Regions from separate parts of the Anaerobacillus sp. ABA4_114 genome, predicted to be linked through region 1. Evidence: riboswitches for the same ligand, from Rfam matches in the RefSeq annotation. Region 1 holds a riboswitch; the other holds the start of a gene.
The links. Region 1 has a riboswitch for S-adenosylmethionine ahead of ACXAEY_RS04225 (PLP-dependent aspartate aminotransferase family protein). Riboswitches for the same ligand answer to the same signal wherever they lie in the genome.
Positions count from the first base shown of each region.

Region 2: another riboswitch for S-adenosylmethionine. It lies ahead of ACXAEY_RS03005 (MetQ/NlpA family ABC transporter substrate-binding protein); the one in region 1 lies ahead of ACXAEY_RS04225 (PLP-dependent aspartate aminotransferase family protein).

Region 1 covers NZ_JBSWUM010000001.1:861,823-866,626, forward strand. The annotation lists gene metX (homoserine O-acetyltransferase MetX) at 1-266, shown strand, start outside; gene ACXAEY_RS04220 (O-acetylhomoserine aminocarboxypropyltransferase/cysteine synthase family protein) at 270-1,568, shown strand; SAM riboswitch class I at 1,586-1,698, shown strand; gene ACXAEY_RS04225 (PLP-dependent aspartate aminotransferase family protein) at 1,773-3,551, shown strand; gene ACXAEY_RS04230 (aliphatic sulfonate ABC transporter substrate-binding protein) at 3,573-4,577, shown strand; gene ACXAEY_RS04235 (ABC transporter permease) at 4,596-4,804, shown strand, end outside.
Region 2 covers NZ_JBSWUM010000001.1:619,445-624,248, reverse strand. The annotation lists gene ACXAEY_RS03020 (iron-containing alcohol dehydrogenase family protein) at 1-220, opposite strand, end outside; gene ACXAEY_RS03015 (methionine ABC transporter permease) at 242-916, opposite strand; gene ACXAEY_RS03010 (methionine ABC transporter ATP-binding protein) at 906-1,940, opposite strand; gene ACXAEY_RS03005 (MetQ/NlpA family ABC transporter substrate-binding protein) at 1,963-2,769, opposite strand; SAM riboswitch class I at 2,940-3,048, opposite strand; gene ACXAEY_RS03000 (S9 family peptidase) at 3,167-4,804, opposite strand, start outside.

The sequences.
Region 1 (4,804 bases):
TATTAAAAGCAATGGATAACCATGATATTACCAGGGGAAGGGACGCACCGATTGAAGAAGTGAAGGCAAATGTTTTAGCAATTAGTTTTAAAGGTGATTTAATTTACCCTCCTAAAGATCTTGAAGCTTTATTTTCGCTTAAGGCGCGTTTTACGATCGTTGATACAAAGTATGGTCATGATGGATTCCTCGTTGAATTTGATAGATGGGGGCAATTGATTAAAGAACAATTACAAGAACCGTCAAAAATACAAAGGAGTGGATAAGAGATGGCAGAGAAGCGTTATAACCTAGAAACGATTGGCATCCATGGTGGTTTACAGGCAGATCCAGCTACAGGAGCGAGAGCACTACCGATCTATCAATCCAACGCGTACAAATTTAACAGCACGGAACATGCAGCTGATTTGTTTGGTTTAAAAGAAGAAGGGTTTATTTATTCTAGAATTGGTAATCCGACGGTAGGAACGCTTGAAGAACGGGTTGCGGAGCTTGAAGGCGGAATTGGAGCACTCGGTCTTGCAAGTGGTATGGCAGCTATTACAAACGCGATTTTAAATATTGCGAATAGCGGTGATGAAATTGTTTCTGCTTCTACTTTATATGGCGGGACATATAATCTTTTTTCAACGACGCTTCCTAAATACGGAATAAAAACCAACTTTGTTGATCCGAAAGATCCGGAATCGTTTAGAAGTGCGATTACTCCTAATACAAAAGCAATTTTTGCAGAAACGATTGGTAATCCAGGTCTTCACGTACTCGATATCGAGAAAGTGGCTGAAATTGCTCATGAAGCTGGCATTCCGCTTATCATCGACAATACCTTCGCAACACCATATTTATGTAGACCGATCGAGCATGGTGCTGATATTGTTATTCATTCTGCGACGAAGTGGCTTGGTGGTAACGGTTCAACGATGGGAGGTTTGATCGTCGATAGTGGAAAGTTCGATTGGAATTCATCTAAATTCCCAGGCTTTATCGAACCAGATCCTTCCTATCACAACATCGTTTATGCAGAGGCCCTGCCTGAAGCAGCTTTCATCATAAAAGCTCGTGTTCAACTATTACGAGACACAGGCGCCTCATTGAGTCCTTTTAACGCTTTCCAAATCGCATTAGGAATTGAGACACTTCACGTTAGAATGAAGGAACATGTTGCAAACACGCGTAAAATCGTTACCTATTTGAAAGAAAACCCCGCAGTTGAGTGGGTGAGTTATCCTGAAGAAGAAAATCATCCGTCAAAGACCTTAGCTGCAAACTATTTACCAAAAGGTGCGGGAGCCGTAGTCGTCTTCGGAATAAAAGGCGGCCGCGAAACCGGAGCAGGAATTATTAACTCAGTAAACCTGTGGTCACATGTGGCAAACGTTGGGGATGCAAAAAGCTTGATCATTCATCCTGCAAGCACAACTCACCAGCAGTTAAGTGCAGAAGAACTAACCGCTGCGGGTGTTCGAGATGACTTGATCCGCTTGTCGGTAGGCATCGAACATATCGATGATCTTATCGACGATTTGGATCAGGCAATTTCAAAAGCAAGAATAGAAGCAAGTGTATAGCAAAACTAAATAAATCACTCTTATCCAGAGAGGCAGAGGGACTGGCCCGATGATGCCCGGCAACCTTTAAGCAAGATGCTTAAAAAGGTGCTACTTCCTGCAGAATAGCTACTATTCTGAGAGATAAGAGGAGGCAAAAGCCCTCTTCTTATTGAAGTGGGCTTTTTTTATATTTACTACAACACAATTACTGGAGGAATTACGATGACACAACAATATCAGTTCGACACACTTTCCCTACACGGAGGCCAATCCCCAGATCCAACGACTGGCTCGAGAGCAGTACCGATTTATCAAACGAGCTCGTACGTTTTTCATGATAGTGAACATGCCGAGCGATTATTTTCCCTTGATGAACCAGGAAACATTTACTCCCGGATTGGAAATCCCACGGTGGATGTTTTTGAGAAACGAATGGCTCTGCTTGAAGACGGGGTCGCAGCGGTTGCAACTTCATCAGGTCAGGCAGCAATCGCACTTTCTATTCTGAATATCGCAAGTGCGGGTGACGAGATCGTAGCGGCTTCTAACTTATACGGCGGTACTTATAACTTATTTGCGGTAACCCTCCCGAGATATGGGATCAACGTAAAGTTTGTCGATCCAACAGATCCAGAAAACTTTAGAAAAGCGATAACTGATAAAACAAAAGGCGTTTTCGCTGAAATCATCGGGAACCCAAGCTTGTCTGTACTGAATGTAGAAAAAGTCTCAGCAATCGCACATGGAGCAGGCATTCCATTGATCGTCGATAATACGTTTGCCACTCCATACGCATGTAAGCCACTCACTTTAGGAGCAGATATCGTTGTACATTCTGCGACGAAGTGGATCGGTGGCCACGGTACATCGATTGGAGGAGTAGTCATCGACGGAGGTCGTTTTAATTGGAACTTTCCGAAGTTTCCAACGTTCACTGAACCTGACGATAGCTACAACGGCATTCGCTATGCGATTGATTTTGCGACTCTTGCGTTCAGCACAAAATTACGTGTCCAGCTCCTTCGAGACTTTGGGTCTTGTTTGAGTCCATTCAATGCCTTTCTTCTTTTACAAGGACTTGAGACGCTTCATCTCAGAGCGGAAAAACATAATGAGAATGCACTTAAGCTAGCAACCTATTTACAAGATCATCCTGCAGTAGAGTGGGTGAGCTATCCTGGTCTCCCAAGTCATCCTTCCTATCATGATGCGAAAGAAATTTTAACGAATGGTTTTGGTGCAGTTGTGAACTTTGGCATAAAAGGAGGAAAGGAAGCAGGGCGTAAGCTCATTGATCATGTTTCACTTTGGTCTCACCTTGCAAATGTGGGGGATGCGAAAAGCTTGATCATTCATCCAGCGAGTACGACTCATCAGCAGTTGAGTAGAGAGCAGCTAGAGAAAGCGGGAGTAAAAGAAGAACTGATTCGCCTATCTGTCGGTGTAGAAGGTGCAGACGATTTAATCTTCGACTTGGATCAATCGCTTCGTAAAGCGGCAGGTCTAGAAACGGATACTCGTATCGTCATCAATGATGAAGGTGAAATTCAATGGGCACTTCAAAGTCCTTATGAAAAAGAAGTGATCGATGGTGTTGAAACGCAAAGACAGAAAACACTTGCCGTCGTTGGTCTAAGTGGGAACGAATCGCGACCGAGTCACCGATTAGCAAGGAAGATGCAAAGGCTAGGTTACAAGATAATCCCTGTGAATCCGAAGGCAGATACAATCCTAGGTGAAAAAGCGTATCCCGATTTAAAAAGTGTCCCACATTCAATTGATGTCGTGCAGGTGTTTAGAAGTCCTGAGGCAGCTGTTGAAATCGCAAGAGAAGCAGGGGAGATCAAGCCACGCATATTCTGGCTGCAAGAAGGGGTGGTATCTGAAGAAGCTGCACAAATAGCAGCAGACGCTGGTTTACAAGTTGTTCATAATCGATGCACATATAAAGAAGCCCAGAGGCTAAGAGGCACGATTTCAACATATGCATGTGAACTTTAAAAAGGAGAGGGAGAAACCATTATGAAGAGAATTCCATGGATTGATTTAAGAAGTTTCGTTGCACTCGCACTGATCGCGGCGTTGATTATTAGTGCAGGCTGTTCTTCTTCAGACGCTTCTTCAAAAGAAGGGCCTGATGAAATCAGAGTGGATTACGCTTACTATTCTCCTACTAGTCTTGTCGTGAAGAAGCAAGGGCTTCTTGAAGAGGAGTTTGAGGACGAGGACATCAACATCGAATACGTATTGAGTCAAGGAAGTAACAAAGCGCTTGAATTCTTAAATAGTAACAGTATTGATTTTGGTTCAACGGCAGGTGCAGCGGCACTGATGGCAAAAGCAAAAGGAGCACCGATTAAAAACGTGTATATTTATTCAAAGCCAGAATGGACAGCACTCGTTACTGGAAAAGATTCAAGTATTCGTAGTGTAGAAGATTTAAAAGGTAAAAAGGTAGCCGCAACGCTCGGTACGGATCCTTACATCTTCTTGCTCCGTTCTTTGAATGAAGTGGGGTTAACTCAAGATGATATCGAACTTGTGAATCTTCAACATGGAGACGGGGCATCTGCCTTAAGTACTGGTCAGGTAGATGCTTGGGCAGGACTGGACCCTCATATGGCGCGTCTTGAACTAGAAACAGGAGCAGAACTTTTCTATCGAAATGCAGATTTGAATACGTATGGTTTCTTGAACACACGGACAGAGTTTGCTGAAAAATATCCTGAACACGTGAAACGAGTGATTAGCGTTTACGAGAAAGCTAGAAAATGGGTGATCGAACACCCGGAAGAGGCAGCTGAGCTATTAGCTGAAGAAGCTGATATCCAACTTGACGTAGCAAAAAAGCAGCTTGAAAGAAATGATTTTTCAAGTCCCGTTCCTGGTGAAGAACAGAAGAAAGCGATTGTTGAAGCAGGAAACGTACTACAAAAAGGGGAGATTATTGAGCCAGATGCTGATATTGAAACGTTAACGGATGAATTGATCGATCCATCGTTTGCGGAAGAAGTCATCCAGAAATAGAAAGGGGATAAGAGATCCATGGCAAAAAACCATACGGAAGCAATCCCCTTAAAGGGGGTTACGGGTAAAGCCTCGCCTAAACCGTTCAATTTACATCCGATTCTTATAGGAAGTATTCTCCCTTTCATATTGTTAGTTGTTTGGGAAACGCTGAGTCGGTTAGGGGTGATCCCTTCCTATCTACTTCCAGCTCCAACAGTAATCTTTAACACGATTGTCGATCTAGG
Region 2 (4,804 bases), 240 kb from region 1:
TTATCTCAGCATTTGAGCACTCTCCTCTGTACCTCGAATACGCTACTTTGAATCTGGAGAGATCAGGTAGATAAGGAGTAGCTGCATCCCAAGATTTTTCTCCGTGAATAAAAAAAATGTTTTGGAACCCACCTTGCTCCAATCGATCTGGAAGTTCATCCAAAACACCTTGCTGACACTGATAGTGCCCCGGGGTTGCTCGAACATGAATTGGTTCCATAAGAAAACTCCTTTCGTGAGTCTAGTCCTTCTTAAGCCGTGCTGCCATTACATTACCGAGAGATTGAAGCCCCTGAACGAGTACGATCAGCAAGAACACCGTTACGTACATCACGTCGACTTCGTAACGAAGATGCCCATAGCGATAAGCAAGGTCACCTAATCCACCTGCTCCGACAAGCCCTGCCATCGCGGTGGCTCCGATCAAACCAATCGTCGCAATCGTAAGTCCTAATACGATGGAAGAACGCGATTCTCTTACAAGTACATGCCAGATGATATGACGTGTCTTAATCCCCATCGCCTCATATGCTTCAACGACGCCTCGATCCACCTCAAGAAGAGCGGACTCCATCAACCTTGCTATGTAAGGAGCAGTAAAGACGACGAGCGGCACGATCACGCCCTTCACTCCGATCGTAGTGCCTGCGATAAACTTTGTAAAAGGCAGGATGAAAAACAATAAGATGATGAACGGGATGGACCTGATCACATTGATCACAGCGTTTAACAATCGAAAAAGGATCTTGTTATCTAGCGCCTTCCCAGGTCTTGTTAGCACGAGAAGCACACCGAGTGGTAATCCTAACAGCACTGAAATTAACAGCGAGATTCCCACCATCTGGAACGTTTCGATGATCGCACTCCAAATATCCGCGCCCCATAGATCGATAAATTCCGAAATCTTAGCTGACATGCGCGTTCACCTCCGGTACATACCCTTCTACAAAAATTCCCCGTTCTTCTAAGAACATAACCGCTCTCTTCGTTTCTAAATCTTCTCCTTCAAGATGAACGACTAATCTACCAAAAGGTTGATCCTTAAGTTGCGTAATATTCCCTGCAAGAATAGATGGATAAATATCAAAGTTTTTACTAAGGAGCGCAAGTGCAGGCTTTCCTGACGATTCTCCTACGAAGGAAAGCGTCACGATTTGTCCCTTCGACTCAAGCTTCTTCACGAGGGATTCAGGTACGTCATCTTGAAACAGCGATTGTACGAATCGTTTCGTCGTAGGCGTCTTTGGTCTGCTAAATAGATCAACAACGGGTCCTTGTTCAATGATGCGTCCGTTTTCCATCACGGCCACTTCATGACAAATCTTTTGAACCACGTGCATTTCATGTGTAATGAGTAAAATCGTTAGTCCGAACTCCTGGTTGATTTGCTCTAGTAAAGATAAAATCGACTCAGTTGTGTCTGGATCGAGCGCGCTCGTTGCTTCGTCACAAAGAAGAACTTCTGGTTCATGCGCTAGCGCGCGTGCAATCGCTACTCTTTGTTTCTGTCCACCTGAGAGCTGTCCAGGATACACGTCGATCTTATCTTCTAGTCCTACAATCTGTAGATACTTTCTTACACGCGAATCGATTTCCTTTTTTGAAACGCCAGTGAGCTTAAGGGGGATGGCGATATTTTGATAAACCGTCCCCGTTTTTAATAGATTGAACGACTGAAAGATCATTCCGATTCGCTGACGTGTTTTCTTTAACTTGCCAGCTGATAGACCGGTTAACTCTACATCATTAATGAACACTTTCCCTTCTGTTGGTCTCTCTAACAGATTGACCGTTCGAACGAGGGTACTTTTACCAGCGCCACTATAACCGATCACACCATAGATCTTTCCCTTTTCAACGTTAAGGTCAACGCTATCCAGAGCCTTCGTAACAGTAGTTCCGGTTTGAAACGCTTTTGAGATATTTTCTAGTCGTATCATTTCCTTCTCTCCTTTACCGAAATTACCAGGATGCTATGACTGAGCCGTTGAATTCTTCTTTAATAAACTTCTTAACTTCATCTGACTGATAATAGTCCACTAGTTTATTGATTCTCTCGTCGTCTTTATTCTCGGTTTTTGTTGCGATTACGTTCACCCAAGGAGAATCTTCTGGTTCCATTACGAGAGAATCTTCAGTTGGAACCCGACCGCTTTCCATCGCATAGTTCGTGTTGATCGCAGCGATGGCAAGCTCACCTAGCTGTCTTGGAATCTGCGATGCTTCAAGAGGAACAAACTCAAGATTCAACGGGTTCTTCTCAATATCCTTAATCGTTGCTTCAACACCTACACCGTCTTTTAATTCAATGATCCCTGCTTCCTCAAACAACATAAGAGCTCGGGGTTCTCCAGTAGAGTGATTCGGTAATCCTACTTTGTCACCTTTCTTCAAATTATCAAGGTTCTCATATTGATCGGAATAGATGCCCATCGGAAAATTAATCGTCGTCGCAACCTTAGATAATTCCATTCCGCGCTCTTCTACAAAATCATTTAAATACGGTTCGTGCTGAAAAACATTCGCATCGAGTTCCCCTTCATCAAGAGCCTTGTTAGGCATAACGTAATCGTTAAACGCCACTACATCGATCTCGAAACCATCTTTCTCAGCAACTTCTTTTACTTTCTTCATCACATCTTCATGCGGACCCGCTGTTACCCCTACCTTTAGCGGCCCTTCGTTTGAATCACCTGACTCTGCACTGCCAGAACACCCAGCTGCGACAATTAATAATAATGCACCTACTAGTAGTGATAGTTTCTTCATTCTCCTAACTCCCTTTCTCTCCTATAGTCATTTAAAGCGTCTTTGCACTAAATTACGTAAACGCACGATATCACCAGAGCGTCGGTTCCCTCCTTTGTTTCAAACCCCATAAACGAAAAAACTCTCTCTGATGAACAGAGAGAGTTGGGTGTTTTGCACTATGTAACTCTCTCTCATCTTTCAAACGATCGCTCGTTTGCTGGAATTAGCACCTTTCTCACGAACTGAGATGGTTGCCGGGCGTCAATGGGCCAGTCCCTCCGCCACTCTTGATAAGAGTTTGAATTATTCATATTGTTTAACTATTCTCAATAGTATAGTACCTCACTCACCGAACGTCAAGGGCTTTTTCGACGTGGTACCGATGCGGTGCCTGTCACCCCTCACATTATGTCGATTAATTTTTCTCGCTTTCGAGGTGTTCATCAAACCAGCCGATCAGATGGTTCAATCGCTCTACCCTTAACTCAGGATGTCCGTTTCTTGAAAGGTTATGATCTGATTCTGGAAATCTTACAAACTTCGTCTTTTTCTCACGGTGCTTCAACGCAACGAACAACTGCTCACCTTGCTCGATCGGGCATCGGTGGTCCAGTTCGCTGTGGAGAATAAGAAGCGGTGTTTTGATTTGATCAACATATTTCAATGGTGAATGATTCCATAGCTTTGTTGGATCTTCATCGAGGTCAGCTCCCACTTCCCACTTAGTGAAGAAATAACCTATGTCGCTTACTCCGTAGAAGCTTAACCAGTTGGAGATCGAGCGCTGCGTTACAGCCGCCTTGAACACATTCGTTTTGCCAACGATCCAGTTCGTCATGAATCCGCCATAGCTGCCGCCTGTAACGAACAATTTCTCAGAATCTATGAAGCTCGTTTGCGCGACAGCTGCTTCTATCCCTGCCATGACATCGTCATAGTCGCCGCCACCATAGTCGCCACGGCATCCATTCACGAACTCCTGACCATATCCTTGACTACCGCGAGGATTCGTATAGACTACTGCATATCCTCTTGATGCAAGAAGCTGAAATTCGTGCATGAATGAATTCCCATACATCATGTGGGGACCGCCATGAATTTCTAAAACTGTTGGATACTGCTTCCCTTCCTCGAAGGAAGTCGGTTTCATGATCCACCCCTGTATATTCAGTCCATCTCTGCTTTCATAGGTGTACGGTTGTGGAGTGGAAAGCGAATCCGCACTCAACACCTCTTCATTACAGGAAGTGATTCTTTCTATCGAGCTTTCTCCTTCTAAGGATAGCGTATAGATATCACCAACATTCACCGGATCACTGATCGCTACCGCAGCTTCACCACCCGCTACGTGAAGTGCGTAGTGGTGCCTGTCACCCCCCGCTATTTGTCGAAGGGTGCCATCTAGATGAATGGAATAGATTCCTGTGTTTCCATGTTCACTCGCAAGGAAATAGAGTGTCTTGCCGTCTTCGTTCCACACCGCTCCAGACGGCTCAATTCCCCAATGGAGATCTGAAATGAGAACATCTGAACACTCGAGGTCGATTGTGTCTGTAAGGCACGTAAATGTCTTCGATTCAATCTTAACCGTCCAAACTTTATTCAGCGTCGCACTCTCATACTCAAAGTTATGTCCAATGAAAGATAGCGATGAACCATCTGGAGACCATCGTGGAGCTATGAAACTACTTCCTTCAGAATTAAGCCGCTCAGCTTCACGTCCTTCTCCAAGATTCTGAATAAACAGATCCGATTGGACATATGAACCTTTCTCTTCCCGTCTACTTCTTACGTATGCAATTTGTTTACCATTAGGAGACCAGCTAGCGTCCGAGTGATTCAGTTCAGCATCCGTCACCCAGTTTTCATCCCCAGTCTTTCGATCGATTACGACGACCTGTGTATGTTTACCCTTGAGAAAACCTTTTCCATCTGCTTTGTAATGCAGCTCTTCGACGACGAGTGCTTTCTTTCTTTTTTCTTCCTTCTCATCTCCACCTTTAGGAGTGCTCTCACTCAACACGAGAAGTTCAGTCCCGTCAGGATTCCAAAC